Regions from separate parts of the Arthrobacter sp. 754 genome, predicted to be linked through region 1. Evidence: riboswitches for the same ligand, from Rfam matches in the RefSeq annotation. Region 1 holds a riboswitch; each other region holds the start of a gene.
What was found. A riboswitch is a leader RNA that binds a small molecule or an ion and turns the genes downstream of it on or off. The one in region 1 is predicted to bind S-adenosylmethionine.
Positions count from the first base shown of each region.

Region 2: linked by a shared signal. The riboswitch ahead of metX (homoserine O-acetyltransferase MetX) and the one ahead of ABIA70_RS02065 (aminotransferase class V-fold PLP-dependent enzyme) in region 1 are both predicted to bind S-adenosylmethionine.
Region 3: linked by a shared signal. The riboswitch ahead of ABIA70_RS20070 (DUF1737 domain-containing protein) and the one ahead of ABIA70_RS02065 (aminotransferase class V-fold PLP-dependent enzyme) in region 1 are both predicted to bind S-adenosylmethionine.
Region 4: linked by a shared signal. The riboswitch ahead of ABIA70_RS13010 (cobalamin-independent methionine synthase II family protein) and the one ahead of ABIA70_RS02065 (aminotransferase class V-fold PLP-dependent enzyme) in region 1 are both predicted to bind S-adenosylmethionine.

Region 1 covers NZ_JBEPSC010000001.1:423,086-430,771, forward strand. The annotation lists gene ABIA70_RS02030 (PadR family transcriptional regulator) at 1-74, shown strand, start outside; gene ABIA70_RS21635 (50S ribosomal protein bL37) at 181-255, shown strand; gene rsrA (mycothiol system anti-sigma-R factor) at 351-611, opposite strand; gene ABIA70_RS02040 (sigma-70 family RNA polymerase sigma factor) at 608-1,567, opposite strand; gene ABIA70_RS02045 (DoxX family protein) at 1,826-2,341, shown strand; gene aroA (3-phosphoshikimate 1-carboxyvinyltransferase) at 2,348-3,739, shown strand; gene rsgA (ribosome small subunit-dependent GTPase A) at 3,723-4,838, shown strand; gene hisN (histidinol-phosphatase) at 4,893-5,705, shown strand; SAM riboswitch class IV at 5,874-5,987, shown strand; gene ABIA70_RS02065 (aminotransferase class V-fold PLP-dependent enzyme) at 6,024-7,451, shown strand; gene ABIA70_RS02070 (class I SAM-dependent methyltransferase) at 7,545-7,686, shown strand, end outside.
Region 2 covers NZ_JBEPSC010000002.1:700,007-707,692, reverse strand. The annotation lists gene mmsB (3-hydroxyisobutyrate dehydrogenase) at 1-667, opposite strand, end outside; gene ABIA70_RS08615 (zinc-dependent alcohol dehydrogenase family protein) at 728-1,846, opposite strand; gene ABIA70_RS08610 (MFS transporter) at 1,850-3,232, opposite strand; gene metX (homoserine O-acetyltransferase MetX) at 3,413-4,528, opposite strand; SAM riboswitch class IV at 4,541-4,655, opposite strand; gene ABIA70_RS08600 (bifunctional o-acetylhomoserine/o-acetylserine sulfhydrylase) at 4,725-6,077, opposite strand; gene ABIA70_RS08595 (VOC family protein) at 6,284-6,922, shown strand; gene ABIA70_RS08590 (CPBP family intramembrane glutamic endopeptidase) at 7,029-7,686, opposite strand, start outside.
Region 3 covers NZ_JBEPSC010000008.1:71,105-78,790, forward strand. The annotation lists gene ABIA70_RS20030 (glutamate--cysteine ligase 2) at 1-418, shown strand, start outside; gene ABIA70_RS20035 (hypothetical protein) at 415-1,044, opposite strand; gene ABIA70_RS20040 (LysE/ArgO family amino acid transporter) at 1,185-1,808, opposite strand; gene ABIA70_RS20045 (LysR family transcriptional regulator ArgP) at 1,878-2,780, shown strand; gene ABIA70_RS20050 (DUF1905 domain-containing protein) at 2,836-3,141, shown strand; gene ABIA70_RS20055 (glycoside hydrolase family 26 protein) at 3,243-4,448, shown strand; gene ABIA70_RS20060 (O-succinylhomoserine sulfhydrylase) at 4,458-5,666, opposite strand; gene ABIA70_RS20065 (rhodanese-like domain-containing protein) at 5,667-6,077, opposite strand; gene ABIA70_RS20070 (DUF1737 domain-containing protein) at 6,074-6,349, opposite strand; SAM riboswitch class IV at 6,363-6,478, opposite strand; gene ABIA70_RS20075 (hypothetical protein) at 6,605-7,099, shown strand; gene opgC (OpgC domain-containing protein) at 7,240-7,686, shown strand, end outside.
Region 4 covers NZ_JBEPSC010000004.1:194,477-202,162, reverse strand. The annotation lists gene ABIA70_RS13030 (TrmH family RNA methyltransferase) at 1-260, shown strand, start outside; gene fbaA (class II fructose-bisphosphate aldolase) at 390-1,409, shown strand; gene ABIA70_RS13020 (DUF3151 domain-containing protein) at 1,412-1,837, shown strand; gene ABIA70_RS13015 (uracil-DNA glycosylase family protein) at 2,003-2,635, opposite strand; gene ABIA70_RS13010 (cobalamin-independent methionine synthase II family protein) at 2,850-4,058, opposite strand; SAM riboswitch class I at 4,071-4,176, opposite strand; gene ABIA70_RS13005 (adenylosuccinate synthase) at 4,452-5,741, shown strand; gene ABIA70_RS13000 (YegP family protein) at 6,075-6,437, shown strand; gene ABIA70_RS12995 (RNA polymerase sigma factor) at 6,660-7,211, shown strand; gene ABIA70_RS12990 (hypothetical protein) at 7,208-7,686, shown strand, end outside.

The DNA.
Region 1 (7,686 bases):
CCGTGACTCTTGAAACGGTCAAAACGGTGCTGGACCAGGCGCGTATCTCCATCCGCAACTCGCTGCCCGGCTGAGCCGCCGCGCAACCGTCCATGAGCGCGTCCGGTTTCACGGCCTGTCCCATGGTGTGGGAGACTTGAGGGCAGCTCTTTTGAGTACCAACATTTAAGGAGGCCAGCTATGAGCAAACGTGCACGCAAACGTCGTGACCGTAAGCGTGGCGGCGCGAACCACGGCAAGCGCCCCAACGCCTAAGCAACAGCTTGGAATATCGGTTTAAGCGAAGGACCCCGGAAGCCACACGGCATCCGGGGTCCTTCGTCTTTGGTTCTGCTGCTGAATCAGGCGCGTCAGGCGTCCACCGGGCGGATGGCGTGGATCCGGTCCAGGATGGCATTCTTCAGGTTCGCCGGGGCGGCCTCGGTACATGAGCGCTTGACCACCTTGCGGATCACGCACTCGAGGTCGTACTGCTCGGTGCAGTCAGGACATTCATCAAGGTGGTGCTTGATCTCCGTGATGTCCTCGCGGGTCAGCGCTCCGTCGAGGTACTCGTAGATGCGCTGCATCCGCGTATCATCGCAGTCGCCCAATCCTTGGCAGTCGCTCATTTCCGGTTCTCCTGTTTTGTATTTGCCGCCGTGTCCTGTGATTCGACGGCACCTTTGAATCCTCTTTCGGCGGCGTATTCCGCCAGCATGTCCCGCAGCATCTTCCGGCCGCGGTGGAGCCTGGACATCACCGTGCCGATGGGCGTGTTCATGATGTCCGAGATTTCCTTGTACGCGAAGCCCTCGACGTCGGCGAAGTACACCGCCAGCCGGAACTCCTCCGGAATGGCCTGCAAAGCGCGCTTGACGTCTGTGTCAGGCAGGTGGTCCAGCGCTTCCGCCTCCGCCGACCGAAGTCCGCGGGAAGTGTGCGACTCCGCCCGGGCAAGCTGCCAGTCCTCGATACTGTCCGAGTTCGACTGCAGCGGCTCACGCTGCCGCTTGCGGTAAAGATTGATGTACGTGTTCGTCAGGATCCGGTACAGCCAGGCCTTGAGGTTGGTGCCGGGCTTGTACTGGTGGAAGGCCGAAAACGCCTTGGTATAGGCCTCCTGCACCAGGTCCTCCGCGTCCGCGGGGTTCCGGGCCATCCGCATGGCCGCCGAGTAGAGCTGGTCCACATACTGCATGGCGTCGCGCTCAAAACGGATCCGGCGTTCTTCGGTTGATTCCGTGGCCACATCCACGGCCTGCTCGGCCGAACCCGGCGCGTCCGTTTCCGACGCATCCGTTTCCGGCACTGCGGCTTCAGTTACTGCGGCTTCCGGCCCTGCGTCAGGCACTGCGGCTTCAGGCACCTCCGCTTCAGACCCGGCTGTGCCCGTCCCGGCAGCTCCACGCTGGGCGTTGTTGCTCGCTTTGGCTTCGCGTCCGGAGGCCTCATACATGGCCTCAACGGCCGGATCCAGGGTGCTCATTGAGTTCAAGTCTACTGTGACGGCTTTGGCGCGCGGTGTTCCGTACTCCGGAGGATCGGATTCCAGAGTATGCAGTACTACGGGGCCTGAAGAGTCCATCCCGTCCAACAGCGATCTCAAGGGCAACTCCACTCTGTGTCAGGCCACTCCAAGTAAAGCCAGTTCCAAGCACTGGCCACTGAGGAAGAGGCGCGTATCTCTGGCGGCAATTCGTTGCCGGTCAATTCTTCGGGCCGCCAAACGTTCGACGGACCCGCAATCCATAACCCCACGTGGCAGGCAAATATTCCCCAAAAGTGCAAGACTAGAACCGACTTCGCCGCATTCGACGCGGTTCGTCCAGCCAGGAGGAAATCCATGTCCTTTGTCCGTAATCTCGCCCGTCCCATGCTTGCCTCGAGTTTCGTCGCCGCCGGGCTGGACAAGCTCAAGAATGCCGACGACACCGCCCAGCAGCTTTCGCCGCTCCTGAAGAAAGCAGCAGCATCGCTGCCCTTCCGGGCCGACGAGCGGACGCTGGCACGGGTAATCGGCGGAACGCAGGTTGGCGCCGGGGTGCTGTTCGGCCTAGGCAAGTTCAGCCGTCTCTCGGCAACGGTACTGACAGTCATCTCGCTCCTGAACACCTTCGTGGAATGGCGCAGCGCCGATGTCAGCACCAAAGCAGGCCGTGAGGCCCGGCGGAACCAGTTGCTGAAGAACGTCTCACTCAGCGGCGGAGCTCTTCTCGCATCAGTTGACACCGCCGGCAAGCCGGGCCTCGCCTGGCGTGCCGAGCACATCGCCGCGGATGCCAAAAAGACCACCGGCAAACAGCTCCATAAGGCGGACAAGGCAGTCCGCCGTGCCGTGGAGCAGGCAACGGGGGCGTAAGGACGGATGACCGGTTCCACCCCCGCAGCTTCCGCCACCGCCCCCGATACTGTTCCGCACTGGCCGGCCCCCTTCGCCGGCCGGCCGATCAACGCCACTGTCACAGTGCCGGGTTCGAAATCCCTGACCAACCGATTCCTGGTGCTCGCCGCGCTGGCCGACGGCCCGTCACGGCTCAGGGCCCCCCTGCACTCCCGGGATTCCGCCCTGATGATTGATGCGCTCCGCCAGCTGGGTGCCACCATCACCGAGGTGCCCGGCGACGGCGCCTTCGGGCCGGACCTCGAGGTCGTTCCCTTGAGCCAGGAGGCGCCGTCGTCACGGACGCGCATCGACTGCGGGCTGGCAGGAACCGTGATGCGTTTTGTCCCGCCGCTTGCGGCACTGCGGAACGGCGTGAGCGACTTCGACGGCGATCCCCATGCCAGGAAGCGCCCCATGGGCACCATCATCGAGGCGCTGAAGGGGCTCGGCGTAACAGTGACAACGGACGACGGCGGCACCCCCTCTTCGCTGCCGTTCAGCGTTGAGGGCACCGGGGAAGTCCGGGGCGGCCACCTGGTGATCGACGCCAGCGCGTCGTCACAGTTTGTCTCCGCGCTCCTGTTGGTGGGTGCGAGGTTCACTGAGGGACTCCACCTTGAGCACGTTGGAAAACCCGTACCCAGCCTGGACCACATCAACATGACAGTCGCAGTGCTCCGGGGTGTAGGCGTGGCAGTTGATGACTCGGTGCCCAACCACTGGGTGGTGGCGCCCGGACCCATCCGCGCGTTTGACCGGCGCATTGAACAGGACCTCTCCAACGCTGGCCCCTTCCTGGCCGCTGCACTGGCCACGGGAGGAACGGTGCGGGTTCCGGACTGGCCCGAAGGAACCACGCAGGTGGGAGATCTGTGGCGAAGCATCCTCGCGGAACTGGGCGCGGAAGTCAGCATGGCTGACGGTGTCCTGACTGTTACCGGCGGACCTGAGATCAAGGGTGGCAATTTTGCCGAAACGAGCGAACTTGCCCCTACCGTCGCGGCGCTTTGTGCCCTGGCCAGCGGTCCTTCAACGTTGACCGGCATCGCTCACCTGCGCGGCCACGAGACAGACCGGCTCGCAGCACTCGTCACCGAAATCAACCGGCTCGGCGGCGATGCCGAGGAGACCAGCGACGGCCTGGTGATCCGCCCTGCCAAGCTGCACGCGGGCGTCGTCCACAGCTACGCCGACCACCGGATGGCAACCGCGGGCGCCATCCTGGGCCTGGCGGTACCCGGTATCGAGGTCCAAGACATCGCCACCACAGCCAAGACCATGCCGGAGTTCACGCGGATGTGGGCGGACATGCTCGCCCAGGGCGGATCAGCAGCTGCGGTGGCGGAAGGTTCCAGCGATGGCGCGCAGCACTGATTCCTGGGATGAGTCCGATGTCCGGATCCGGCCGAGCAAGAAGGGTTCCCGGCCGCGTACCAAGGACCGGCCCAGCCACGACGACGCCGTCACCGGCCGCATCATCACCGTTGACCGCGGCAGGTATACCGCCATTGTCGGTGAAGGCTCAGGGGACGAACGGGTCATCATTGCCGCGCGGGCCCGCGAACTGCGGCGTTCCCCCGTGGTGGCCGGCGACTTCGTCTCCCTCGTAGGGGACGTCTCCGGCGAACCGGACACGCTGGCCCGCCTGGTCAGGATCCAGGACCGCCGGACCCTGCTTCGCCGCAGCGCGGATGACACGGACCCGATTGAGCGTGCCGTGGTGGCCAACGCTGATCAGTTGGTGGTGGTGGTGGCCGCCGCCAATCCCGAGCCACGCACAGGCTTTATTGACCGCGCCCTCGTGGCCGCGTACGACGCCGGCATTGAGCCGCTGCTGCTCGTCACCAAGGCGGACGTCAAGGACCCTGCTGAACTGTTGTCGAATTACGAGCACCTGGACTTTCCGGTCATCATCAGCCGGACGGCAGACTCCGCAGCTTCGGGCATCGACGCCCGCTCGGACGACGGCCTCTCCGCGCGGCTGGACAGCGATGCGGTGGAGCAGCTCCGGGCGCACCTGGACGGGAAAGTAACGGTGATGCTGGGCCACTCCGGCGTTGGCAAGTCCACCATGGTCAACGCGCTCACGGGAGCGGAACGTGCCACTGGCGGCGTGAATGCGGTGACGGGCCGCGGCCGCCACACGTCGTCGTCGGCCCTGGCCCTGAAACTGACCGACGCCCCGGCGGGCAGCTGGATCATCGACACCCCTGGCATCCGCTCGTTTGGCCTGGCCCACGTGGACCCGGACCGGATCCTGCGGTCTTTCCCGGACCTGGAGCCGGGCACTGATGCCTGCGAACGCGGCTGCAAGCACAACGCCGCCGCCGTCAACTGCGGAGTGGACGCGTGGGTGGCCGCCGGCAACGCGGGCCCAACCGGACCGGCCCGGCTCGCATCGCTGAGGCGGCTGCTGGGCGCAGATCCGCGGCTGGAAGGCCAGGAAACCAAGGAACTGGGCAGCATCAGCTAGCTGCTGGACGCCCACCTCCCCGGCTCAGCAGCCGGAAGACGGTAGTTTGTAACCATGATCCAACCCGCTTCGAGCTACAACGATGACCTGCGCCTGGCCCATGTGCTGGCCGATTCCGTGGATGACCAGACCATGAGCCGCTTCAAGGCACAGGACCTGCACATCGAGACCAAGCCTGATCTGACGCCGGTCACCGACGCGGACAAAGCCGCCGAGGAAGCCATCCGCGGCCAGCTCTCCCGCTCGCGTCCCCGCGACGCCGTGCTCGGGGAGGAATTCGGCAGCTCCGGTCACGGGTCCCGACGCTGGATCATTGATCCGATTGACGGCACCAAGAACTTTGTCCGGGGCGTTCCGGTCTGGGCAACGCTGATCGCCCTCGTAGACGAAGGCGAACCGGTGGTGGGAGTGGTCAGTGCACCCGCCTTGGGGAAGCGCTGGTGGGCGGCCAAAGGCGCCGGTGCCTACATGGGCCGGTCGCTCGCGGCCGCCACCCGGCTCCGTGTCTCGGACGTCTCCAAGCTGTCAGATGCCTCACTCTCCTATTCGAGCCTGGGCGGCTGGAAGCAGCGCGGCAACCTCGATGACTTCCTGGGCCTGACCGAGGACGTCTGGCGCACGCGCGCGTTCGGCGATTTCTGGTCCTACTGCATGGTGGCCGAAGGTTCCGTGGACATCGCCTGCGAGCCTGAGCTGAACCTGTACGACATGGCTGCGCTGGTCCCCATTGTGGTGGAAGCCGGCGGCCGCTTCACCTCGCTCGAAGGCGTGGACGGGCCGTTCGGCGGCAACGCCCTGGCCACGAACTCCATCCTGCACTCCGAGGTCCTCAAGCGGTTGAATCCGGATCTGGACGATCTCCTCTAGTCCGGTTCAGGAGCCTTTTTCCGAACATTCGACGGCGGGCGCCTCCTCAAGGGGGCGTCCGCCGTCGTATCTTCGGACAAAGCAGGGACCACCCAAATGCGCGTAACAAAGCCCTTAACATTCGTCCGGGCTTTTTCCCGGCCGAGGAGATGTCCTACGCTCTTAACAGGTCACGAGTGCCAGCGCTAAACCCCGGTTTGCTGGCCGGCAACCCTCCATTCGCGGTGGGGTGCCCCGGGTGACGACCAGGCCGGTCCGGAACGGACCCGGCAAGCGCGGATTCCCGGCCACCGGGCGTCCTTTCAAAGTGAGGTCTCCGTGACAACTGCCACTGTCTCCCCCCATGCCGTTTCCCCTGTTCGCACACCCAACTCCGCTTTCGGCGATCCGTTCGCCATCGCCGGGCGCCCCCTGTCCGCCGTCACCGGCGCTGAAATCCAGGCGCCGCTGATCCAGGGCGGCCACATCCGTTACGCCAACCTGGATTACGGCGCATCGGCACCGGCCCTCTCCGTGGTGTCCGCCTACCTGAACGAGATCCTGCCGTTCTACGCCAGCGTCCACCGCGGCGCCGGCTATGCCTCGCAGATCAGCACCTCGGTCTACGAGAACTCCCGGAACGTCGTGCGTAGCTTTGTGGGCGGCCGCCCGGACGACTCCGTGATCTTCACCCGGAACACCACGGACTCGCTGAACCTGCTGGCCGGCTGCCTTCCGCTGACGGATGGACGGCCAACCGGCGATGTGCTTTACCTCGACATCGAACACCACGCCAACCTCCTGCCGTGGCAGGGTGTCCCGCACCGCAGCGTCGTCGCCGCCGACACGATCGCGGGGACCATCGCGGCGCTCCGTGCCGAATTTGAGCAGGGAAGCGTCAGCCTCCTCGCCGTCACGGGCGCATCCAATGTCACCGGCGAAATTCTCCCCATCAGAACCCTGGCCACCTTGGCCCACGAGTTCGGGGCCCGGATTGTGGTGGACGCCGCCCAGCTCGCTCCGCACCGCCGGATCAACATCACCGCTGACAGTATCGACTACGTGGTCTTCTCCGGCCACAAGCTCTATGCCCCGTTCGGCGCCGGTGTGCTGGTGGGCCGGACGGACTGGCTCGACGCCGGCAAGCCCCACCTCGCCGGCGGCGGCGCCGTCCGTGAGGCACGGCTCGACGGCGTCAGCTGGGCCACGGGCCCCGCCCGGCACGAGGGCGGCTCCCCCAACGTCCTGGGTGCGGCCACGCTGGCCCGCGCTACCCAGGTGCTCGCATCACTGGATCAGGAACGCTGGCACGCCCACGAATCAGCCATCAGGGCTTTCCTGGTGGAAGGACTGCAGAAAATCGACGGCGTCACTGTCCACCAGATCTTCTCAGACACGGACGCCGAAACCGGCACCATCGGCGTCGTGAACTTCTCAGTTGCCGGCTACGATGCGGGACTGGTGGCTGCCTATCTTTCGGCCGAGCACGGCGTCGGCCTCCGGGATGGCCGCTTCTGCGCGCACCCGCTGCTGAAGCGCCTCGGACTTCCCTCGGGATCGCTGCGGGCGAGCTTTGGAGTGGGGTCCCGGCTTGAGGACGCACAGCGACTGCTGGCCGGCATTGAGCAGCTCCGAAGCACGGGCCTCGGTTGGGATTACGTGGTGGATTCAGGTCGCTGGGTTCCGGCCAACGACACCCGCACGTACCCGGAGTGGGCGCCGAACACACCCGGCACCGCCGGTGCGGCACCGTGCCTTGATGACTGAGCTTTCCTGATCAGCAGGCCACGATCAGGCGGCTGCGGTCCCATGCGGTAAATTCGAAGGATACCCATGGGCATCAGTTGAAGGAGGCCGCACGTGGCACGGGGTGGCCCCAGGCTTGACCACAGCCGCCGCCGGGAGCTCGGCCAGAGCTTCGAGGCTGGCGGGGAACACTACCAGCGGGTACGCCCCGGCTACCCCGGCGAATCAGCGGACTGGCTGATCCCGGCCGGGGCCA
Region 2 (7,686 bases), on a different contig from region 1:
TGTCCCCCGAGGAGACAGAGGCGATGTCCCAGAACACCTGCTTGTCCAGACCCAGCCGGTCCGCCAGCACGGCGCCTTCGGCGGTGGAGGCCAGGTTGATGAAAAGCATGAGGTTGTTGCAGATCTTGGCGGCCTGGCCGGTGGTGGCACCGCCGGTAGGGATGATGTTGGCGGCCATCGGCCCGATGTAGGCTGTGGCGTCCGCTACGGCGCTGTCCTCGCCGCCCACCATAAAGGTGAGCGTTCCGGCCTCGGCCCCACTCATTCCACCCGAGACAGGGGCGTCCACAAAGCGGAAGCCGGCGGCAGCGGCGGCGTCGTGCAGTTCCTTTGCTGAAGCGATGTCGATGGTGGAGGAGTCCACCAGGAGGGTGCGCTTGTCGGCATGTGCAAGTACGCCGTCACCGCCCAGGTAGACGGCCTTGGCGTGCTCCCCCTTCGGCAGCATGGTGAAGACAACGTCCGCACCCTGCACTGCCTCCGCGATGCTTTTCGCCGGCTTCACCCCGTTGGCCTCCGCGGCCGCAACAGCTGCTTCGTTGAGGTCAAAGCCGTGGACATCGTGGCCCGCCTTCGCCAGGTTTGCGGACATAAAACCGCCCATGTTCCCCAGACCGATCCAACCGACTACAGCCATCTGTAAGCTCCTTTGCTTTGTGCCCGGCACGTGCGCCGGGACTTTACGTGCTTGACGTTGGACCGGGCGGACTGGCCCGGGCGCCGGCTCTCAGGCCTGGAACAGCCGCCGGACAACTTTGCCCGTGCTGAGGGCGTCCAGTCCCTCGTTGATCTCCTCCAGCGGCCTGGTATCCGTGTGCAGCAGCTCAACCGGCAGCCGCCCCTCGCGCCAGTGCTGCACGTAAAGGGGTATGTCCCGCTCAGGCACGGCGTCCCCCATGTAGGAACCCAGGAGTCGCTTGCCCGCGCCGGCGAACTGCAACGCGGGTACTGTCAGTTCAGCCGACGGGTGAGGAAGACCAACGGAAACAACTGCACCGCCGCGTGTCACGCGTTCCAGGCACGAAGCGATCACCCGGGCCGAACCGACGGCTTCGACGGCACAGTCCACCCCGTCGCCGGTGGCTTCGGCGATCAGCCGTTCGGCGTCCTCGGGCGTACCGACAGCGGTGGCGCCGCAGTCCAACGCCAGCTGGTGTTTGCCGGTATTGGGATCAATGGCGATCACTGAGGAGGCACCGGCGAGCGCAGCAGCCATGACCGAGGAAAGCCCCACCGCGCCGAGGCCGAACACGGCGACGGACTGGCCGGCCTTCACAGCCGCCGTATTGAGCACAGCGCCCATTCCGGTGAGGACGGCGCAGCCGAACATCGCCGCAACGGTGTCCGGGACGTCGTCGTCAATCACCACGACGGATTCACGGGCCACGACGGCGTAATCGGCGAAGGCCGAGACGCCCAGGTGATGGTTGATCCGCTCCCCCCTCCGGGTCCGGAGCAAAGCCTCCCCGTGGAGCAGGTCACCGGAGCCATTGACCTCGGCGGCCCGGTGGCAAAGCGCAGGCCGGCCGGCGGTGCAGGCGCGGCACGTGCCGCAGCTGGGGACGAAGACCAGCACTACGTGGTCCCCCACCTGGACATCCCGGACGCCCTCGCCCAGGGTTTCGACGCGGCCCACCGCTTCATGGCCCAGTGCCATCGGCAGCGGCCTGACCCTGGAACCGTCCACCACCGACAAGTCCGAATGGCACAGGCTGGAATAAGTGATGGCCACGCCCACCTCGCCGGCCCGGGGTGCGGGCCGGTCCAGGGTCTCCACCACCAGCGGCCTGGCTTCGCTGTAGCTGGTGCCGGACGGCACCGTGGAATAGAGGACCGCTGCTCGCATGCGCTACTTCTTCTCGGCTGCCAGCAGGTCTGCCGTGCCCTGGGCGTCAGCGGCATCGACGTCGTGCAGTGAAATGCCGCGGGTTTCCTTGAGGAAGAACACAGAGACTGCCGTGACGACGCATGCTCCCAGGAGGTACAACGCCACCGGGGTGGAGGATTTGAAACTGCTCAGCAGGGAGCTGGCAATGATCGGTGCCAGCGACCCGGCAACTATGGACGTCACCTGGTAGCCAAGGGAAACGCCTGAGTAGCGCATCCGGGTGGGGAACATCTCTGCCATGATCGAGGGCTGGCCTGCATACATCAGTGCGTGGAAGAGCAGCCCGATGGTGATCGCGGCGAGGATGATCATGTCGTTTGCGGTGTCCATCATGGGGAAGGCGAAGAAACCCCACGTCCCGCCCAGGACCGCCCCTGCCATGTACACCGGCCGCCGGCCAAAGGCATCCGACATTTTTCCAACGAGCGGGACTGCGCAGAAGTGGATGAAGTGTGCCACCAGCAGAAGGAGCAGGATCCGGGAGGTATCGGTCTGTACGACGACTTTCAGGTAGGTGATGGAGAACGTCACCACCAGGTAGTAGAGGATGTTCTCGGCAAAGCGCAGCCCCATGGCCGTAAAGACACCCCGCGGGTAGCGGCGGAAGACTTCAGCGACACCATAGCCCTTCTTCTCGACGGTGACTTCTTTGCGGGCCTCCAGGAAGATGGGGGCATCCTGGACTTTGGTTCGGATGTAGTAGCCGATGACGACGATGACGGCCGAGAGCCAGAACGCCACCCGCCAGCCCCAGCCGAGGAAGGCTTCCTGGGAAAGCGTGGAGGAAAGGGTGAACAGCACACCGGTGGCCAGCAGGTTACCCATCGGAACGGCGGACTGCGGCCAGCTGGACCAGAACCCGCGCGACCTGTTCGGGCTGTGTTCCGCCACGAGCAGGACGGCTCCGCCCCACTCGCCGCCGACCGCGAAGCCCTGGACAAAGCGGAGGAACACCAGGAGGGCCGGAGCCCAGTAGCCGATCTGGGCGAAGCTGGGCAGGCAGCCCATGAGGAAGGTGGAGACCCCCACCAGGATGATGCTCAGCTGGAGGAGCTGCTTGCGGCCGAACTTGTCACCGAAATGGCCGAACACTATGCCGCCGATGGGCCGGGCGACGAAGCCCACGGCGTAGGTGACGAACGCGGCGATGATGCCGTCCAGCTCTGTCCCTGAGTTGGGGAAGAACATTTTGCCGAACACCAGGGTGGCTGCCGAGGCATAGAGGAAAAATTCGTACCATTCAACGACGGTGCCGGCCATGGAGGCCGTGACGACTTTTCTCAGGCCTGAAGCCTTGACATCGGGTTCGACTACGCGCCTTCCGGCGGAGTTTTCCATGCTCATTTGAACTCTCCTTCGGCGTCGCCATCGACACCACTGGGACCTGCCTTTGGCGGCCGTGATGACGGGCGCCACGGATCGCCGGGTCCCAAGAGTATGTTCCGCGCAGGACTTAACATCAACCCCGAAAAATGCAGGCCCTATCTGCAAAAATGCACAGGCGCCCTGGGCCTGGCCGGTTCGTCAGCCGGCGAGGTGCCGCCGGAGGGGGTCGCTGAGCTGGCCGATTTCGGTGAGGAAGCCGTCATGGCCGATGGGGGCCTCGATCACGTGCACGTCCACGTCGCCAGGCAGGGCATCCGCCAGTTCACGGGACTGGGACGGGAAATAGAGCCGGTCACTGTCCACTGCGGCGACGAAGAACCTGGCCGTGGCGCGCCCGAGCGCCTCGTGGAGGGATCCCCGCCCGCGGCAGATATCGTGGCTCATCAAAGCGTCTGTGATGGCGATGTAGCTGTTGGCGTCGAACCGCCGGACGAGTTTCCTGCCCTGGTGGTCCAGGTAGCTTTCAACCTGGTAACGGCCGCGCGCCCCCAGTGCCTCGGCCTGCAGCGGCGATTCGGCGATCTGTGCCGAGCGTCCGAACCGGCCATCGAATTCAGCGGCCGAGCGGTACGTGATGTGCGCGATGCGCCGCGCCAGTGCCAGGCCATCCTCGGGGAGCGGGCCACCGTAATAGTCGCCGTCATTGAAGTTGACGTCCTGGCGGATGGCCAGGGTCTGGGCCTGGGCGAACGCGATCTGTTCGGCCGTGCTGGCGGCGCCGACAGAGATGACGGCGCAGCGCTGCACACGCTCAGGGTAGGTCACGGCCCATTCCAGGGCGCGCGCCCCGCCCATGGAGCCGCCCAGTACGGCAAACCAGCTGTGGATGCCCAGGGCATCGGCCAGCCGGGCCTCAGCCGCCGTGGTGTCGCGCAGTGTTACCAACGGGAACCGGGACCCCCACGGCTTCCCGTCGGGAGCTTCGGAGGACGGTCCGGTGGAGCCGTAACATCCGCCGAGGATGTTGATGGAGACCACAAAGAACCGGTCAGTGTCCACCGGCGCGCCGGGTCCGGCGAGCTGTTCCCACCAGCCTTCCTCGTCGCTGTCCCCACGGGTCACATGGGTGCTTCCGGTCAGGGCGTGCTCGATGAGGACGGCGTTCGATCCGTCGGCATTCAACGTGCCCCAGGTTTCGTAGGCCAGGGTGACGTCGGGAAGGTAACCGCCGGCTTCCAGCTGCAGGCCGCCGATGGTGGCATAGCGGACAACCCCGTGTCCTGGGGCGGCGGTTCGGGAAATCGTGATCGTCATGGCAGGACCTTTTCTACGCGCTTGCCCGCCGTCAATTGACCGGCAGGCCAGGTCCTCACCCGGGGCACCCCGCCGCGGAGGAGGGTTGCCGGCCAGCAAGCCGGGGCTGTCGCTGGCACTCATGACCTGCTTCGAGTGTACGAAACAGCCGGCGCTTGGCGCTAAGCCTGTGACAGGTTGTGACTTCAGCGGATGCCTACTGCCGCTCCTCACCTGCCGCCGCGGCTGCTTCCGCCGCGCTTTTGGCCGCACGGAAGCCGGCTTCGAGGTCGGCGAGGATGTCATCGATGTGCTCGATGCCGACGGAGAGGCGGACGAGTCCGGGGGCCACCCCCGCTATGGCCTGCTGTTCGGGCGAGAGCTGGCTGTGCGTGGTGGAGGCCGGGTGGATGACCAGAGAGCGTACGTCGCCGATGTTGGCCACATGGGAGTGGAGCTCCAGGGCGTCCACGAACCGCTTGCCCGCTTCGGCTCCCCCGGCGACGGTGAAGGAAACCACAGCCCCGGTTCCCTTGGGCCCGTACTTCCGGCCGCGCCCGTACCAGGGGCTGGAGGGCAGACCGGCATAGGCGACGGATTCGACGTCGTCCCTTGCCTCGAGCCACTGCGCCACAGTGGTGGCGTTGGCGACGTGCCGCTCCACCCGAAGGCTGAGGGTTTCGATGCCCTGGGCGATCAGGAAGGCGTTGAAGGGGGACACTGCCGAGCCGAGGTCCCGGAGCAGCTGGACGCGGGCCTTCAGGATGTAGGAAAGGTTGGCGCCGAGGGCACCGCCTGCGCCCAGGTCGCGGGCATAGACCATGCCGTTGTAGGTGGGGTCCGGGGTGTTGAACCCGGGGAACCGCTCCGGGTCCTTGCCGAAATCGAAGTTGCCCGAATCCACGATCACGCCGGCAATCGCGGCGCCGTGTCCGCCGAGGTACTTGGTGGCGGAATGCACCACAATGTCCGCACCCCATTCGATGGGCCGGATCAGGTACGGCGTGGACAGGGTGTTGTCCACGATCAGCGGGACTCCGGCGTCATGCGCCACCGCGGAGATGCCCTCAAGGTCCAGGACGTCCTGGCGGGGATTGGACACCACCTCGCCGAAGAACAGCTTGGTGTTCGGCTGGACGGCTTCCCGCCACTGGCCCAGGTTGTCAGGATCGTCGACGAACGTGACGGAGATGCCGAATTTCTTCAGCGTGTGCGCCAGCAGGTTGTACGTGCCGCCGTACAGGCTGGGGCTCGCCACAATATGGTCACCGGCTTCGGCAACGTTCAGGATGGCGAAGGTTTCCGCTGCCTGTCCCGAACTCAGCAGCAGCGCGGCCAGACCGCCTTCCAGGCTGGCGATCCGCTGTTCGACGGCGTCCTGCGTGGGGTTGCCGATCCGGGTATAGATGGGTGCCAGTTCCGCGAGCGCGAAGCGGTTCGCAGCGCTTTCCGCGCTGGGGAAGACGAACGACGTCGTCTGGTAGATGGGCAGCGCCCGCGCACCGGTGGCGGTGTCAGGTTCCTGGCCGGCGTGGATCTGGCGTGTTTCGAAAGACCAACCCTGGGACATTTACGGCTCCTTTGACGTGGTACTGGCGCTCATCACCTTCGGTTCAGTGTAGGAACGGGCTGCGGGCCGGGAACAGCATTGTGACGAACATGGTCACTGCTGCCCGTCGTGGCCGAAGGAGGGGAAATGGTGGCCCAGGAAGGGCCCAAAACCAAGTAAGGGTACCCTTAGCTGAGAGCCTCATCACAAAGTGCCAAGATGAGGGCATGCGCATGGATCACGTCTCTTACGCCTGTGAACAAGATGGCCTCGTTGCCACCACCGAACGTATTTCGTCCGCCCTCGGCGTCGAAGCCGTGAAGGGCGGAGTGCACCCGCGCTTCGGGACCCGGAACATGATTATTCCCCTGGCCGGCCACAAATATCTTGAAGTTGTGGAGGTCCTGAACCACCCCGCGTCCGACAAGGCTCCTTTCGGCCAGGCTGTCCGGGCGCGGTCCGAAGCCGGTGGCGGCTGGATGGGCTGGTGCGTCGAAGTGGACGACCTCGCCCCGTTCGAAGACCGCCTCGGCCGCGCCGCCGTCAACGGCAACCGCAAGTTCCCGGACGGCCGTGAGCTCGTCTGGAAGCAGATCGGCATCCTGGGCCTGATCGCGGATCCGCAGGTGCCCTACATGCTCAAGTGGGAGGGCGACCCCGCCCTGCACCCCTCGAACGCCTACGAGAGCAACGTCAAGATGAGCTGCCTGACCATCGCCGGCTCCGCCGAGCGCGTGACGGAATGGCTGGGCGAGCCCGTGGAGAAGCCCCTTGAGGACGTGGCCGTTGAATGGGTTGCCCCGCATGGCACCCCGGGCATCCTGTCTGTAACGTTCGAAACCGCCACCGGGGCAGTCACGATCTGAGACCAGTCCTGTGTGATCCGGAAAACCTTCGGCCGCCATCAGCGGGTGCCAATGATGTCACCTACCGATGGCGGCCGAATTTCCTTAAGCGGGCCCTGCGCCCTGCTCAGCCCAGGCCCACCGCCTTGCCGAAGAGGCTGAAGCCGACGAAGGCAACGATGTCCAGCAGCGCATGTGCGATGACCAGCGGCATCACCCGTTTTGTCCTGGTGTAGAGCCAGGCGAAGACCACGCCCATGACGGCATTGCCAATGAACGGGCCGAAGCCCTGGTACAGGTGGTAGCTGCCCCGCAGCATCGAGCTGGTGAAGATGGCCAACGGAATGCTCCAGCCGAACTTCCCGAAGCGGTTCAGGAGATAGCCCACCACAATGACCTCCTCCACCACCGCGTGCCGCATTGCTGAGAGGACCAGCACCGGAATCGTCCACCAGTAGGCGTCAAGGGCGCTGGGGATGATGGCCGTGGTGATGCCCAGTGCACGGCCCGCCGCGTAGAGCCCCAGCGACGGAATTCCGATCAGTGCCGCCAGGCCAAAGCCCTGCAGCAGGTCCCGCCCGGGCCGGGCGAAGTTGAACCCCAGTTTGCTGAAGGCTGAGCCGCTGCGAGGACCCTCCCCAGCCCCCGGCTGCCGGTGGTCGGTGAGGAAATAGATGACCAGCAGCACGGGCACAAGGGCGAAAATGATGTCCAGCAGCTGGTAGGTGAGATCGAAATATTCGCGGGTACTCTGCGAACGGTTCAGCGTGGACGTGCCCTCCGCC
Region 3 (7,686 bases), on a different contig from region 1:
GGCCAGCCGCGAATGGCGCGAGGGCGTCGATCCGGCGCCGGTCCCCACGGTGCTGCTGCGGATGGCGGCCTGGCAGGCGAGCAGCAGCGGGCTCAGTGGAGAGCTGCTGGATTTTGGCACCTTCCGGCCGGCGCCCGCCGTGGACGTGGTGCGGTCCCTGGTGGATTACCTGGCTCCGGTGCTCGAGGAGCAGGGGGAGCTGGCTCTGGCCAGGCAGGGCGTCGAGGACATTATTGCCCGGGGCACCGGCTCCACTGAACAGCGCCGGGCGCGGGATTCGGCGTTGGAACACTCAGCACCCGACGACGGCGGGATGGGCGCCGTCGTCGCCCACGCCGTCGGCGTCACCATGCGCGGAACCTCCGGCCTGCCGGAAGAGAATGAGGCCCCCGAATTGCTCAGGGTCCGCCAGGCTTAGGTGCCGGATTCGTCGCCAGGGGTAACGGCGCGTTCCTCGTAGCGCATCAGCTGTGCCCCCACAGCACCCTCGACCAGGTAGAAGACAAACGGCGGGATGTCCTTGGCCCCTGCCAGGATGGCACCGAAAACCGGGGCGCTCGCGGCGGCTGTGATGCCGCTCCACGGCTTCAAAGGCGAAAGCAGCAGTCCCGCGCCCAGGGCGGCCAGTGCAGCCACGTGCAGTCCCGAATACGACAGGAACGGCCAGCTTGGGCCACGCCGGTAGGCAAATTTTTCGAGATCCGCCGCGCGGTCGGCCAGGGCCACGACAAACAGGGGCGCGCCCGCAACCAACGCTGCGGCTGCGCCGGAGGCGAGGGTCTTCGACGGGCCGGACCGGATGGCCTGGGCGAACCGGACGAATCCGACGGGCACGGCCATGGTGCCGGCGGCGGCAAGGAACTGGCCGAGAATCCAGGGACCCTGGCTGCGCTGGAGCATCGCCAGCCTGGCTTCCGGGTCCCTGGTGGCGTGCACCATCCCCACGAAGGATATTCCGAGCCCCCAGCAGGTGCTGGCGGCGACGATGACTGCTCCGGCCTTTCGATAGGGCCTGTTGCCCTCCAACGTTTGTTCCCCAGTCATGGCTGGCTCCCGGTCCGGCGGATGCGTTGGCCCAGCGACATCGCGGTTGTGACCACGAAGCTACGCCGCGGGGCCGCCGCGGTCAACAGTGTGGAGCATGAACAGAGGGAGCAGGAACAGGGTAGACAATCGGGACAGCCTCAGGCGCCCAGCGCCAGACGCGCTCCCAGTGCCAGCATGACGACGGCGACTGAGCCGTCCAGAATGCGCCAGGACGAAGGCCGCGCGAAGAACGGACGCAGGGCCCGCGCCCCGAAACCCAAAGCACAAAACCACCCCAGGCTTGCCGCCATAGCACCGGCGCCGAACCACCACCGCAACTCCTGCGCCTGCTGGTTGGCCACGGACCCGAGCAGCAGCACGGTGTCCAGATAGACGTGCGGGTTGAGCCAGGTCAGGGCCAGCACGGTAGAGATGGCCGCTCCGGCGCGGAGGGCGGGTTCCTTGCCGGCGGCCGTCAGTGCCCCGGGCCGGATTGCCCGCCTGGCCGCCAGTATGCCGTAACCAACGAGGAACGCGGCCCCCGCATACCGCGCCACGTTCATCACCACCGGACTCGCCTCCATCAGTGCGCCGACCCCGGCAATGCCTGCGGCAATAAGCGCCGCGTCGGAGACGCTGCAGACAAGGACGACGGCGGCGACGTGCTCACCGCGGATGCCCTGCCGCAGGACAAAGGCGTTCTGACTTCCGATGGCCACGATGAGGGCCAGGCTGGTGCCAAAGCCGAGCACGACGGCGGGGAGGAGGGCAGTGGGTTCCATGTTCTCCAAGGTACGGCCGAGGCTATGATAACTCCAGCTAATGATTTTAAACTCTGGTAAGGAATCCTAATGAGGACATTCCAGTTCGAGCAGCTCCGCACCTTTGCGGCGGTGGTGGACGGCGGCACCCTGGAAGCGGCTGCCCGCAGCCTGTACGTCACGCCGTCGGCCATCTCCCAAAGGCTTAGGGCGATGGAGGATGCCGCGGGGCAGATCCTGCTGCAGCGCACCAACCCCGCCCGCCCCACGCCCGCCGGAGAGGCAGTCCTCCGGTATGCCCGGCAGGTCCGGCAACTGGACTGGGATGCCCGGCAGGAGCTCGGAGACAGCGGGGCAGGGCAGAGCCAGCCCATCCCCTTGGTGGTGAACGCCGACTCCCTCTCCACGTGGTTCATGCCCGCGCTGGCGAGCCTGCCCCCGGGTCTCGGTGCATGCTTTGAACTTCACCGCGAGGACGAGCAGCATTCCACGCAGCTGTTGAGGACCGGAATGGTGATGGCAGCGGTCACTGCCACTCCCGAAGCAGTTCAGGGCTGCCGGGTGGAACCGCTGGGTGCCCTGAGATACCGGGCCGTGGCAAGCCCCGGGTACATCGGCCACTGGTGGCCCGACGGGCCGGAACTCGTAGCCGGCAGCCGGGTGCCGGTGGTGGACTTTGACCGCAAGGACAACCTGCAGGACCAGTTCTTCACGACGGTGACCGGTGCAGGCCTCACGGCACCCCGGCACTACGTTCCATCCTCTGCCGAGTTCGCGCAGGCCATCCGGCTGGGACTGGGATGGGGGCTGCTGCCGGAGCAGCAGTGCCTGGCCGACGTCCGGCGCGGGGACCTCGTGGAGCTGGCGCCGGAACACCCGGTTGACGTGTCCCTGTACTGGCAGCGCTGGAAGATCGATTCACCTGTACTGAACGAGTTGACTGCGGCCGTTCGGAAGACGGCGTCCGAGCAGCTCCGCCAGCCCGGATCCTGAGCGTTGCCAAGAGGAGGGATGCGCCTACCGAGGTGCCCGTGCCATACTGGCGGCCGTGACGTCGTCGTATTCGTTCCGGGCCGAATTGTGGCTCTATCCCGGCGAGGCCGGGTGGCACTTTGTGACCGTGCCCCCGGACGTGGCAGAGGACATCCGCGAAGAGGCAGCTGCGTCCCGGAGGGCCTTCGGATCGGTCAAAGTCACGGCGGAAATCGCGGGGCACACCTGGCAGACCTCGGTCTTCCCCGACAGCAGGAGCGGCTCCTTCCTGCTCCCGGTCAAGAAGGACATAAGAGCGGCCGCCCAGGTCAGTGCCGGAGACAAAGTGGACGTCCGCCTCACGGCCGCTGGCGATGGATAGGCCGGGTCTCCCGCGCCGGACCATTCCCTTTTGCCGCGCCCGCTGAATAGTATTGGCAGACGGCGCGTCCAGGTACGCATCGATTATCAGGGGGACGATGCATGGAACACCCGACGCGACGCAGCGCGCTGCTGGGATTTGGGCTGGCTGCTGTCAGCGTCGGGGTGGGGACTACGGCCGCAACGGCAGCCCCGCTACCAGCCGTGACACTCGCGCCCGCCTCCGGTTCGTCCGGGAGCAGTGTTGCGCTCAGTGGAACCGGCTTTCCCCGGTCGTCCGCGGGTACTGTCACGGGGGGCTCGGCGCCGGTACCTTTTCAGACCACCAAGACCGGCACCTTCAGCGCGGTGGCCACTGTCGGGGCAACCGCGCAGGGTCCTGTGGCGCTGACGGCGACTGCCGGCAAGACCTCGGTCACCGCAACGTTCACCGTCCTGGCCGGGGTCCCACCTGTCAGTGCAGCGTTCCTTCGTTTCGGCGTCGCCACACCGGGCGGGGCTGCGGCGGACACTGAGCTTGACGCTGTGGCGGGGCTGGTGGGGGAAAGTCCTGGCATCGTCCTGTCCTACAAGGACTTCCGGCAGGCCCCGCCGGTTTCTGAACTGGAATCGGTGGTGCAGCGCGGCGCGATGCCGCTGGTCACCTGGGAACCGTGGATCGCCGGCGCCGGCGTGACCCAGCCCGCCTACGCACTTGCCCGCATCACCGCGGGAGACTTCGACCCGTACATCAGCCAGTGGGCAGGTGCCCTTGCATCATGGGGCAAGCCGCTGATGCTTCGGTTCGCCCACGAAATGAACGGCAACTGGTACCCGTGGGCCGAAGCGGTCAACGGCAACGGTCCCGGGGACTACATCCAGGCATGGCGGCACGTGCACGATCTCGTCAGCGCAGCCGGAGCAACCAACGTCAACTGGGTGTGGGCGCCCAACGGAGGCGGGTCCGTTGATCCGTCCGTGCTGTATCCGGGCGATGCGTACGTGGACACCGTGGGCCTGGACGCCTACAACTGGGGCACCACCCAGGTGTGGAGTTCCTGGCAGCTGCCCGACGCCGTGTTCGGGCCGCACTTGGCCGCGCTCCGGACAATCGCCCCCGGCAAGCAGATCGTCATCACCGAAACGGCGAGCACCGAAACCGGCGGCAGCAAACCGGACTGGAACACCGCGCTGGTCTCCTACCTGAGGGCACAGCCGGACGTCTCCGGTTTTGTCTGGTTCAACCTGAACAAGGAGACCGACTGGCGGATCAACAGCAGTGCCGCGTCGGCATCTGCCCTCTCCTCGGCGCTGGCCGCCCGCCGCTAAGGCGGCGTATCAGATCTGCTTGAGCGCCTGTTCCAGATCGCCGATGAGATCGTCCACGTCCTCCAGGCCAACCGAAAGCCGCACGACGCCGTCGCTAAGCCCGATGGCGGCCCGGCCTTCGGGGCCCATGGCGCGGTGGGTGGTGGTGGCCGGATGGGTGATCAGGGACTTGGCATCGCCCAGGTTGTTGGAGATATCGATGATCCGCAGCCCGTCCAGCAGCGCAAAGGCGGCGTCCTTGCCCGAGCGGCCGCCCGTCGTCGCAAGTTCCAGTGTGAGAACGGTGCCACCGGCCTTCATCTGCTTGGCGGCCAGCTCGTACTGCGGGTGCGACTTCAGCAGGGGGTATTTGACCCAGCTGACGGCGGGCTGCTGTTCGAGCCATTCGGCGAGCCGCAGCGCGGACGCGGACGAGTGGTTCACGCGCAGCGCCATGGTTTCCAGGCCTTTGGTCAGCACCCAGGCGTTGAACGCGGACAGCGCGGGTCCCGTGTGGCGCATCAGCTGCTTGACCGGACCGTCGATGAATTCCCTGGTCCCGAGGATGGCACCGCCCAGCACCCGGCCTTGGCCGTCAATGTGCTTGGTGCCGGAGTAGACAATGACATCCGCGCCGAACTGGCCGCAGCGCTGCAGCAGGGGAGTGGCAAAAACGTTGTCGACGACGACGGTGGCCCCGGCCGCGTGCGCCAGCTCGCTGACCGCGGCAATGTCCACGATTTCCTGCATGGGGTTCGATGGCGATTCGAAGAAAACGGCCGTGGTGGGCTCGGACAGGGCTTCGCGCCACTGGTCCAGGTCAGGGCCGTCCACGAACACCGTCTCCACGCCCCAGCGCGGCAGGATTTCGTTCAGGATCACAAAGCACGAGCCGAACAGTGAGCGGGCGGCAACCACCCGGTCCCCGGCTGCCAGCAGCGCACCCAGGGCTGTGAAGACAGCGGACATGCCGGACGCCGTCGCGAAGCACGCCTCGGTTCCCTCCAGCAGGCGGAGCCGTTCCTGGAAGGTGGCAACGGAGGGGTTGCCGTAGCGGGAGTAGACGAAGCGTTCGTCCTCGCCTGTGAAGGCGCGTTCGGCTGCGGCGGCCGACTCGTAGACGAAGCCCGAGTTCAGGAACACCGGCTCGGTGGTCTCCTGGAAGTTGGTGCGGTCCAGCCCGCCGCGGACGGCCTGGGTGTCAGGGCTCCAGCCGGCGGCATCTTTGTTGAAGGTCACTTATTTGCTTCCGAGGTTGGTGGGCAGGCCGCGGTTCTTCCAGCCGTTGACGGTTCGCTCGCCGTAGCGGTCGGGCTCGCCTTCGAAACCCTCCAGGACATTGAAGGAGGTAAAGCCGGCCTGTGTCGCGGCGATGGCGGCAGCGATGGACCGCTGGCCGGAGCGGCAGAGGAAAATGAGCTCGGTGGTTGGGTCCTCCGGGGCCTGCTGGGTCAGGTCGGTGAGGAAATCCGGGTTGGGGATCCCGCCGGGGAACGTCCACTGGATAAACAGGGGGTCGTTGTCAGTGGCCTTGGTGTCCGGGATGCCGATGTGGGCCCATTCGCCTTCGGTGCGGACGTCCACCAGGATGGCGCCCTGCTCCAGCTTGGCCCAGGCTTCCAGCGGGGTGAGGTCTCCGGCGTAGCTCATGCGTGGCCCTCGCCGTCGAAGTCGAGGTCGTCGCCCGATTCAAGGTCTTCAACAGCGGTGGCGACGGCGGCATCCGCGCTCGCGATCGCCGTCGGGAGGATGAGTGCCTGGGCAACAATCACGCTGCTGCCGTTGAATGTGGCGGCCGGGCTGCCGTGCAGGACGTACCCCTCGGCCAAGGCGGTGGAAATCCGTTCACAGAAAGCCTTGTCGTCCGGCCCCGTGATGAGCCGGTAGGACAATCTTTCTTCGGGGGCAGGTGCGTCGGACACGACGGAACTCCTTCTTTCACGCTTGCAGCTCGAATGGGTCGATATGCCGAGTATTCACCTGAGGCACCCCGCCGCGAAAGGGAGGGTTGCCGACCGGCCAGTCAGGGCTTGGCGCCGGTTCTCATTACTCCCCAAAAACGTAACATCCGGCCCGCCCGGCCGCACCGCCGCCGTCGTCATGTTCCGTAACCAAGCCGGACTTTCGTAACCTGCGCGTGCTTCTCCCCCTCACCATCCGGGCGGGACAATCAGGCCATGGCGGACAGCAGGAACCAAAGGGCGGGGGGAACCCGGGTACGGCGGCTGGCCGCGGCCCTGTGCGGAGCTTCGATCCTAATGGGCGTGGCCGGCTGCCGGGATGTTCCGGGTCCGCCGCCTTGCCTGCCGCCGGCCTACAGCGTCACGCCGTCGGAAGCGCGGCCGGGAGACCAGGTCACGGTCAGCGCGCAGGACACCACGTGCGATGCCCGCTACGGCGCGGACGCCAAGGTCCAGGTGACGGTTCGGGACGCTGCCGGAATCAACGTGCTGGAGGGACTTGCTCCGATGACCGACGACGGCGGTTTCACTTTCGTGTTTACCGTTCCGGCGGGAATGGCCGCCGGGAACGCCGGGGTCACCGCCTACCCCTACGCCTTGGACTGGTGTGACGACACCGGGGTCAACAACAGGGCGGCATCAGGACTGGAGAGCCTGGTCCGGGTCTCCTGCGTGGAGCGCCTGGTGCCAATGGTTATCCTGGCCGGCTGAGGCCGGTCCTCCTGGCGGCTGACGCGGAGGCGGGGGCGCAAGGCAACGCCCGGACAGGCCTGCGGGGACCGATAGAGTTTCCGCAGGTGGCGCCGGCCGCCATCACTGCAAAGCCGTCCCGGGGGAGGGTCCACACCAGCATGCCGAAAGCCACCGCACTCAGGCGCGTGCCGCCGTCGGCCGCACCCGGACTCCGCAGCCCGCTGACGTCAGCACTTCTTGCGGCCCTGCTCCTGCTGGCCACCCTCCTGTCCAGCCTTCTGCCGGCCGGCGCTGCCGCAGCCGCCCAACCCGGACCGGCCCCGGAGGCAGGAAAGCCGCTGCTGGGCGCTGTCCTTGAGTGGGGCCAGGACTCGGCCGGGTCCTTTGCCGAACGGCTGGGGGCCACCCCCGCGGTGTTCGGCCACGACATCTCCATCCCGTTCCGCGACGCAGAGGCCGACAATCTCCGGCAGTTTTTGGACCAGGCGTCAGCCGTTGGCTCCCACGCAATGTTCACCGTCAAGCCCACCGTTCCGCTCGAACAGATCGACGCGGCGGCGGCCCGGGCGTTCGCTGCTGAGGTCGCCAACGTTTCGGCCGGCTTC
Region 4 (7,686 bases), on a different contig from region 1:
CGCAGGGGGAGGGGCTGGCCATCATCGGGATCGACATTTTCCCGGACTCCGTGCCGCTGGAAACCTATGAGCTGCCCAAGGACTGCGTCCTGGTTTTCGGCCAGGAGGGGCCCGGGCTGACGCCGGAGGTCCACGAAGCCGCCCTGGCCACCCTGTCCATCGAGCAGTTCGGCTCCACCCGCTCCATCAACGCCGCCTCGGCGGCGGCCATCGCCATGCACGCCTGGATCCGCCAGCACGTGTTTCACCAGCACGTTTAGGCAAGTATTACCGGCCCGGGTGACCGGAAACACGGCGCCGGGGCAGAACTGGCTAGGATGGTTCGTAGCCGACGAGGTTCACTCCAGGGCCTGCTCGGCCCGCAGACGAAATTCACTTTAGGAGTCAGCATGCCCATTGCAACCCCAGAGATCTACTCCGAGATGATCGACCGCGCAAAGGCGGGCGGCTTCGCGTTTCCGGCCGTTAACGTCACCTCCTCCCAGACGCTGAACGCGGCCCTGCGCGGCTTCGCTGAGGCCGGGTCCGACGGCATCGTCCAGGTATCCACCGGCGGCGCGGCCTACTGGTCCGGCGCCTCCACCAAGGACATGGTGGCCGGTTCGCTGGGCTTCGCCGCGTTCGCCCGCGAAGTGGCCAAGAACTACAACGTCAACATCGCCCTGCACACGGACCACTGCCCCAAGGACAAGCTGGACGGCTTTGTCCTGCCGCTGCTGGCAGCGTCCGAGGCCGAGGTCAAGGCCGGCCGCGACCCCATCTTCAACTCCCACATGTGGGACGGTTCGCACGAGCCGCTGAACGAAAACCTGAGCACCGCCCGCGAGCTGTTGGAGCGCACCGCCGCCGCGAAGATGATCCTCGAAGTTGAGATCGGCATCGTCGGCGGCGAGGAAGACGGCGTCGAAAACGCCATCAACGACAAGCTGTACACCACCGTTGAAGACGCCCTGGCCACCATCGAAGCCCTCGGCGCCGGCGAGAACGGCCGCTACATCACCGCCCTGACCTTCGGCAACGTGCACGGCGTGTACAAGCCCGGCGGCGTGAAGCTGCGCCCGGAAATCCTCAAGGACATCCAGGCCCAGGTGGGTGCCAAGCTCGGCAAGGACAGCCCGTTCGACCTCGTGTTCCACGGCGGCTCCGGCTCCTCGGACCAGGAAATCGCCGACGCCGTTTCCTACGGCGTGATCAAAATGAACATCGACACCGACACCCAGTACGCCTACACGCGTCCCGTGGTGGACCACATGTTCAAGAACTACGACGGCGTGCTCAAGGTCGACGGCGAAGTGGGCAACAAGAAGCTCTACGACCCGCGCGTCTGGGGCGCCTCGGCCGAAGCCGGCCTGGCCGCCCGCGTCGTTGAAGCGACCAAGCAGCTCGGTTCGGCCGGAAAGACGTTCTAGGAATGTCCGACGAGTTCCGCAGAAACCTGATGGGCCCTGAGCCCACGCTCCTGCCTGCCGAGACCGAGGTCTACCAGCAGCTGGAAGCGGGCCAGGAGGCCCTGGATCTCGTGGCCAAAAACCCGACGTCCTCTCTCCTGTGGGCCGTGCTGGCGGAAGAGGCGTGGGCCGAGGGCCGCGTCATCGATTCCTACGCCTACTCCCGCGTCGGCTACCACCGCGGCCTGGACTCGCTGCGCCGCAACGGCTGGCGCGGCACCGGTCCCATCCCGTGGGAGCACGAGCCCAACCGCGGCTTCCTGCGTGCGCTGTATTCGCTGGGCCGGGCCTCTTCGGCTATCGGTGAAGCGGAAGAGCCGGAGCGGATCGAGAAGTTCCTGAACGATTCGGACCCGGCGGCAAAAGCGGCCATCGAGGCGGCAGCCTGACAAGCACCACCCAAGCCAACGCGGGGTCACTTTCCGCCCAATAAACCACCGTTTTTGGGCGAGAAAGTGACCCCGCGTTGCTTGTTAAAGTACGACGGCGGCCGGTCACCTTTTTGTGGAAGGGTGTGACCGGCCGCCGTCGTTAAGCGAAGGAGCGGGTGGGGACTAGCTGGCCTTCGTCAGTCCCGTGCGGGCCATGGCGTCGGCGTAGGCGACTCGCATTTCCTCGAGGTACTGCTCCTGCCGGGCGGGGGTTCCGGCGAAGGCGCGGCCGCTGAGGCTGCGGACCTTGTAGGTCTTCAGGCCGCGGCGCCAGATCATGGGCACTTCGGTCTTCAGGAGCAGGTTGGCCAGGCGGTTGGCTTCGGTGCCATGGGCAACGATCACCGAGGCGCGCGGCACCAGGGCAAGGAACTTGAGCAGGGGCTTGAGGCCGGAGGCAATCTGGTCCGGGGTGAACTTGCCGTTGGGCTCTCCGTCGGTGTGCCAGGGGTGGACGTTCCACGGCATCACACACTCAGGGCGCAGGCCCAGCTTCCACTGGATGCCGAGCATGCGGGTGGTGGCGTCGTCGTCTCCCGCAGTGATGAAGCCGGACGGGTCCGCCTCGCCGATGTTGGAGAAAAGGCTGATGATGCGGCACTCGTCGACGTCGTGCATCGGGTCAACGTAGGGGACCTGGGTGTGCGGCTTGACGCTCTGCAGTGAATCGCACAGCTCGTTGACTGCGGCAACATTTGGATCGTAACGGCGGTTCAGGAGCTGTTCGCGGAATGATTCGGGTGCCAGGGCTGTCATGAAGGGCAATGTCTCCTGCGGGGATCGGTGCTGCTGCCAATCCGGAAAATGGGCGCGTGGTGGGCACGCCAAGTCCGGGGTGGTTTGAAATGTGTTGTGGACCGATTCCTGGTCGGTCTCTATCAGTTTAGCAAGCCCCGCAAAATGCAGGGCCCGTCCCGGGCCTTCCCGTGACGGAAGGCACAGGACGGACCCTGCAGCTGGATCGAAAAAACTACCAGAGACGCTTGGTGGCGCGGCGGGCGCCCTCGCCCAACGCCTCCAGCTTGGCCCACGCAATCTGCGGGTGGACGCGCCCGCCCAGGCCGCAGTCGGTGGAGGCGATGACATGCTCCCTGCCCACCAGCTCGGCGAAACGGACAATCCGGTCCGCGACGAGGTCCGGGTGCTCCACCACGTTGGTGGCATGTGACACGACGCCGGGGATGATGACCTTGCCCTCGGGCAGCTTGGTCTCCTCCCAGACCCGCCATTCGTGCTCGTGGCGGACGTTGCCGGCCTCAAAGGAGTACGCACCGGCGTTGACCTGCAGCACCGAGCCGACGATGTCCCCGAACGGGATGTCCGTGGTGTGCGGGCCGTGCCAGGAACCCCAGCAGACGTGGAGGCGGATCTGTTCCTGGGGCAGGTCACGCAGGGCCCAGTTGGTGGCCTCGACCCGCAGCTGGATGAACTTGAGGTAGTCCTCCAGGGTGGGTTCCGGGTTGATCTGGTCCCAGCTTTCCGCGAGGGAAGGATCGTCGAGCTGGACTGTCAGGCCGGCGTCGATAATGGCCTTGTATTCCTCCCGCATCACGTCAGCGCAGGCGTAGAGCAGCTCCTCATCGGACTTGTAGTACTCGTTGGCCACGCGGGCACAGGAGCCGGGGGACAGGGAGGCCACAAAACCCTGGGTGAGGCTTGCGGCGGCAAGTCCTTTTTTCAGGTTGGTGACATCGGAGTTCACCAGGTCCTGGCCGGTGTAGGTCAGGGGCCCGGTGATCTTCGGCTGGGAAACGCTCTTGCGGTGCGCCAGGATGCCCGAGGATGGATCGGTGTAGGCGTCGTTGAAAGCCAGCCGATCGCGGCGGTCCGGGAACGAGGTCAGCACAATGTGCCCCGGCGACGAGCGGTGCACGGTGGCGTCCTTCCACCGGTCCACATCTGTGGGTTCCAGGCCGCCGAGCCGCGCGAACGAGTAGTTCCACCAGGCGCCGTAGTCGACTGAAGTGGACATGGTGTGCCCGTATTCGCCGTCGTTGGGAATGTCCACCCCCACGTCTTTCTGCCGCTGGACGACGTCCACCACCGAGGACTCGAGCAGTTCGAGGAATTCCGGGGTAATGCCTTCGGTCTCCTTCGCGGCGTTGGCGGCGATCAGCTCCGGCGTGCGGGGCAGGGAACCTGCGTGGGTAACCTGGATGTGGTCAGTGTTAAGCGACATGGGGAATTTTCCTTTCCATCGGTCCTGGCAGTAGCACCTGCGCCGGCAGGTTTGTCCTGCTCAAACGCGGTTGCTGCGGCGTCAACGATCCAGGTCTCTCGGCCGCTCCGGATGGGTACTCTCACTTAATGGCATCTGCAGGGCCCGGGCAAGTCCGGGCCGGATTGTTTCGTGTGTGAACCCCGCCAGGCCGAACGAGTGGAGAAACCCCGGCGTCGGCTAAACTTGGGTGGTAAGAGCCCCGAACTCTTGCGTGGCAGGGCGTCCTAACCGTTCCCGCCAGGCTGTTGCCTTCGGGGCATTCTCATGAACGGCGCCGGCCTTTGATGACCCTCCCGCGAATAAGCGGATGGGGCACCCGGAGTGCGGCCCGAACGAATGGGGGAGGATCCCATGCCAGCAATCGTGATCGTAGGAGCCCAGTGGGGCGACGAAGGAAAAGGCAAGGCCACAGACCTCTTGGGTGGCCGTGTCGACTACGTCGTTAAGCCCAATGGCGGCAACAATGCCGGGCATACCGTCGTCGTAGGCGGTGAGAAGTATGAGCTCAAGCTCCTTCCGGCCGGCATCCTCAGCCCCAACGCGGTTCCCATCATCGGAAACGGCTGCGTGGTGAACCTCGAGGCCCTGTTCGAGGAAATCGATGGCCTGGAGGCCAGGGGTGCGGACACGTCCAAACTGCGTGTTTCCGCCAACGCCCACCTGGTGGCGCCTTACCACCAGGTGCTGGACAAGGTCACGGAGCGCTTCCTCGGCAGCCGCGCCATCGGCACCACCGGCCGCGGCATCGGCCCGGCCTACATGGACAAGGTGGCCCGCCTGGGCATCCGCGTCCAGGACGTCTTTGACGAATCCATCCTCCGCCAGAAGGTGGAAGGCTCGCTGCGCCAGAAGAACGAACTCCTGGTCAAGGTCTACAACCGCCGGGACATCGAGGTGGAGGAGATCGTCAGCTACTTCCTCTCCTTCGCCGAGCGCCTGCGCCCGCTGGTCATCGACAGCACCTTTGTCCTGAACAAGGCGCTGGACGAGGGCAAGGTGGTGCTCATGGAGGGCGGCCAGGCCACCTTCCTGGACGTGGACCACGGGACGTACCCGTTTGTCACGTCCTCGAACCCGACGGCGGGCGGCGCGTCAGTGGGTTCGGGCATCGGCCCTACCCGCATCTCCCGCTCGATCGGCATCATCAAGGCCTACACCACCCGCGTCGGTGCCGGACCGTTCCCCACGGAACTGTTCGACGAGATGGGCATGTACCTGCAGAAGACCGGCGGTGAGTTCGGCGTCAACACCGGCCGCCCGCGCCGCTGCGGCTGGTACGACGCCGTCCTGGCCCGCCACGCTTCCCGCGTCAACGGCTTCACGGACTACTTCGTCACCAAGCTGGACGTCCTGACCGGGATCGAGCAGATCCCGGTGTGCGTTGCCTACGACGTCGACGGCGTCCGGCACGACGAAATGCCCATGACGCAGACCGAATTCCACCACGCCGTGCCCATCTTCGAGTATTTCGAGGGCTGGAAAGAGGACATCACCGGCGCCCGCACCCTGGAGGACCTTCCGGAGAACGCGCGGAACTACGTGCTTGCCCTGGAGAAGCTTTCCGGTACGCGGTTCTCCGCGATCGGCGTCGGTCCGGACCGCGACCAGACCATCGTGGTCAACGACCTCATCAAGGACTAAAGTCCACACACGTACGACGCCGGCGGGTCACCTGAAAGGGTGGCCCGCCGGCGTCGTTGGTTAAGTCGCGGGTCCCAGGGCGGCCTCAGCTCTGCCGATCAGGCCTGGGCGGGCAAGGGCGGGGTCTGCGGGCGGTGGTACGCAATTTACACAGGGTTTACCCGGCCGGTCTTGTGAGGCTCCCGGAGCGGCGGCCAGACTCTTAATCACACGCTGAACTGATCAACAGATCGTTCGACCAGACCCGCGGGAGACGGACGCAGCAACGCGTCCACGCAAGCCGGAGGCGAAGACGTCGCCGGAAGGTGGCCCCGCAGACCGGAAGGATTTGCCATGGCCGGGATGTTTGAAGTTTTTGTGGACGCCGATTCGCTGTTCAGGTTCAGGCTGATGGGGCCGGACGGAACCGTGATGGCTGTGTCGGAGGCGTTCGCTGACAAGCCGGCGGTGGCAGCCGGGATCGCGGCCGTGCGGGAGTGCGCCGGGACGGGGCTGGTCACGGACCTTTCACGCCCGGCCCCTTCCTCCGGAGCCGCGGCCCAGCCGGAGCTGGTAAACGCTCCCGCTGCGGTCCAGCCGAACTGCGACGAGCAGCGGGTTCCGGTGACCAGGCTCCGCCCCTTCGACCATGCCAAGGCGCCGCGGCGGCTGGCCCCTGCACCGCGCTGGATCGGAGCAGCACAGGCTCCCGCCTGAGGCCCAAAAAAGAATTTCAAAGTTTTTTGTGACCCGGCGTAACCCTTCGGCCCTTGCCAGCGATTACCCCTATGAAGAGCCGGTCTGGAACTTGTCCCCCATCATGTTCCAGGCCGGCCTTTTTGTCCCCCGGCCGCCACGTGTGGCGGCCTGCAGCAGGGTTACCGGAGGGTAAAGTTGGCGGGGCAAGCCCCGTCCCCCTCACCGAAAGCCCTGCGTCCCGTGACCGATGCTCTGACAGATGACGTTTTGCGTGTACGCGCGCGCGATCCGGAGCTGTTCACCATCGTGTACCGAACCTACGCGTCACAGGTCCTGGGCTACCTCACAGCCCGCGGAGTAGAAGATCCGGAGGCGGTAATGCAGGAAGTCTTCCTCGCCGTCCTGCCGCGGCTTGAGACGGTCACCGGTGGGGTTTCCGGGCTGCGCACATTTGTCTTTTCCGTGGCCCACGCCCGCATGGTTGATGATCACCGGCGGCAGCGCCGCACGCCTGTTGAGCTCTCGTTCGAACCGGACCTGGACCAGCGTGAGGACACGTCGGCTGAGGCTGAGGTCCTCCAACGGGTTTCCCCGCAGGAGGTCCTGGACCTGCTCAACGGGTTGCCGGACGATCAGCGGGAAGTTTTGTCCCTGCGCCTTGTCGGCGGCCTGACCGTCGAACAGGTCGCGGACGTCATGGGGAAGAGTACCGGTGCTGTAAAGCAGCTGCAGCGCCGCGCCCTGGTCAAACTCCGCGAGGAGTCCGCTGTAAAGGAATATGTGGTGCCATGACTTCGCCCCCCAGCCCGCTGCTTACCCGTTCCCTTGTCCGGACCGTGGACGACATGCTGATCGACGCCGGCGAGACCGATGCCAGGCTTCGCGCCGCGCTGCTCTCACTGGGTTCCCTCCGCTCCCTGCCGGTCCCCGAGCCCGGTGCTGAACTGGCAGCCATGCTCCTGTCCGGCCCGGCCCACGAGCTGGGCCACCGTCGCCTGCTCCGGCGCCACCGGAGCTCCGTGGTGGGACTTGCCGTGATCGCCGGGATGGGATTGGGCGTCACCGGAGTGGCTGCCAGCGGGTCCGTTCCGGACGGGTCCACGAACAGCTCCGTCCAGCAGATGCTGGCTGACTGGAGCCCCGCCTGGACCATTGCGGCAGCTCCGCTTGCCGTTCCGGCGGACGCCGGCCTCCCTGTGGAGTTGCAGGCTCCCGGGGACCAGACAAATGGCGATCAGGCAGTCGGGGACGGCGCTGCGGAACAGCC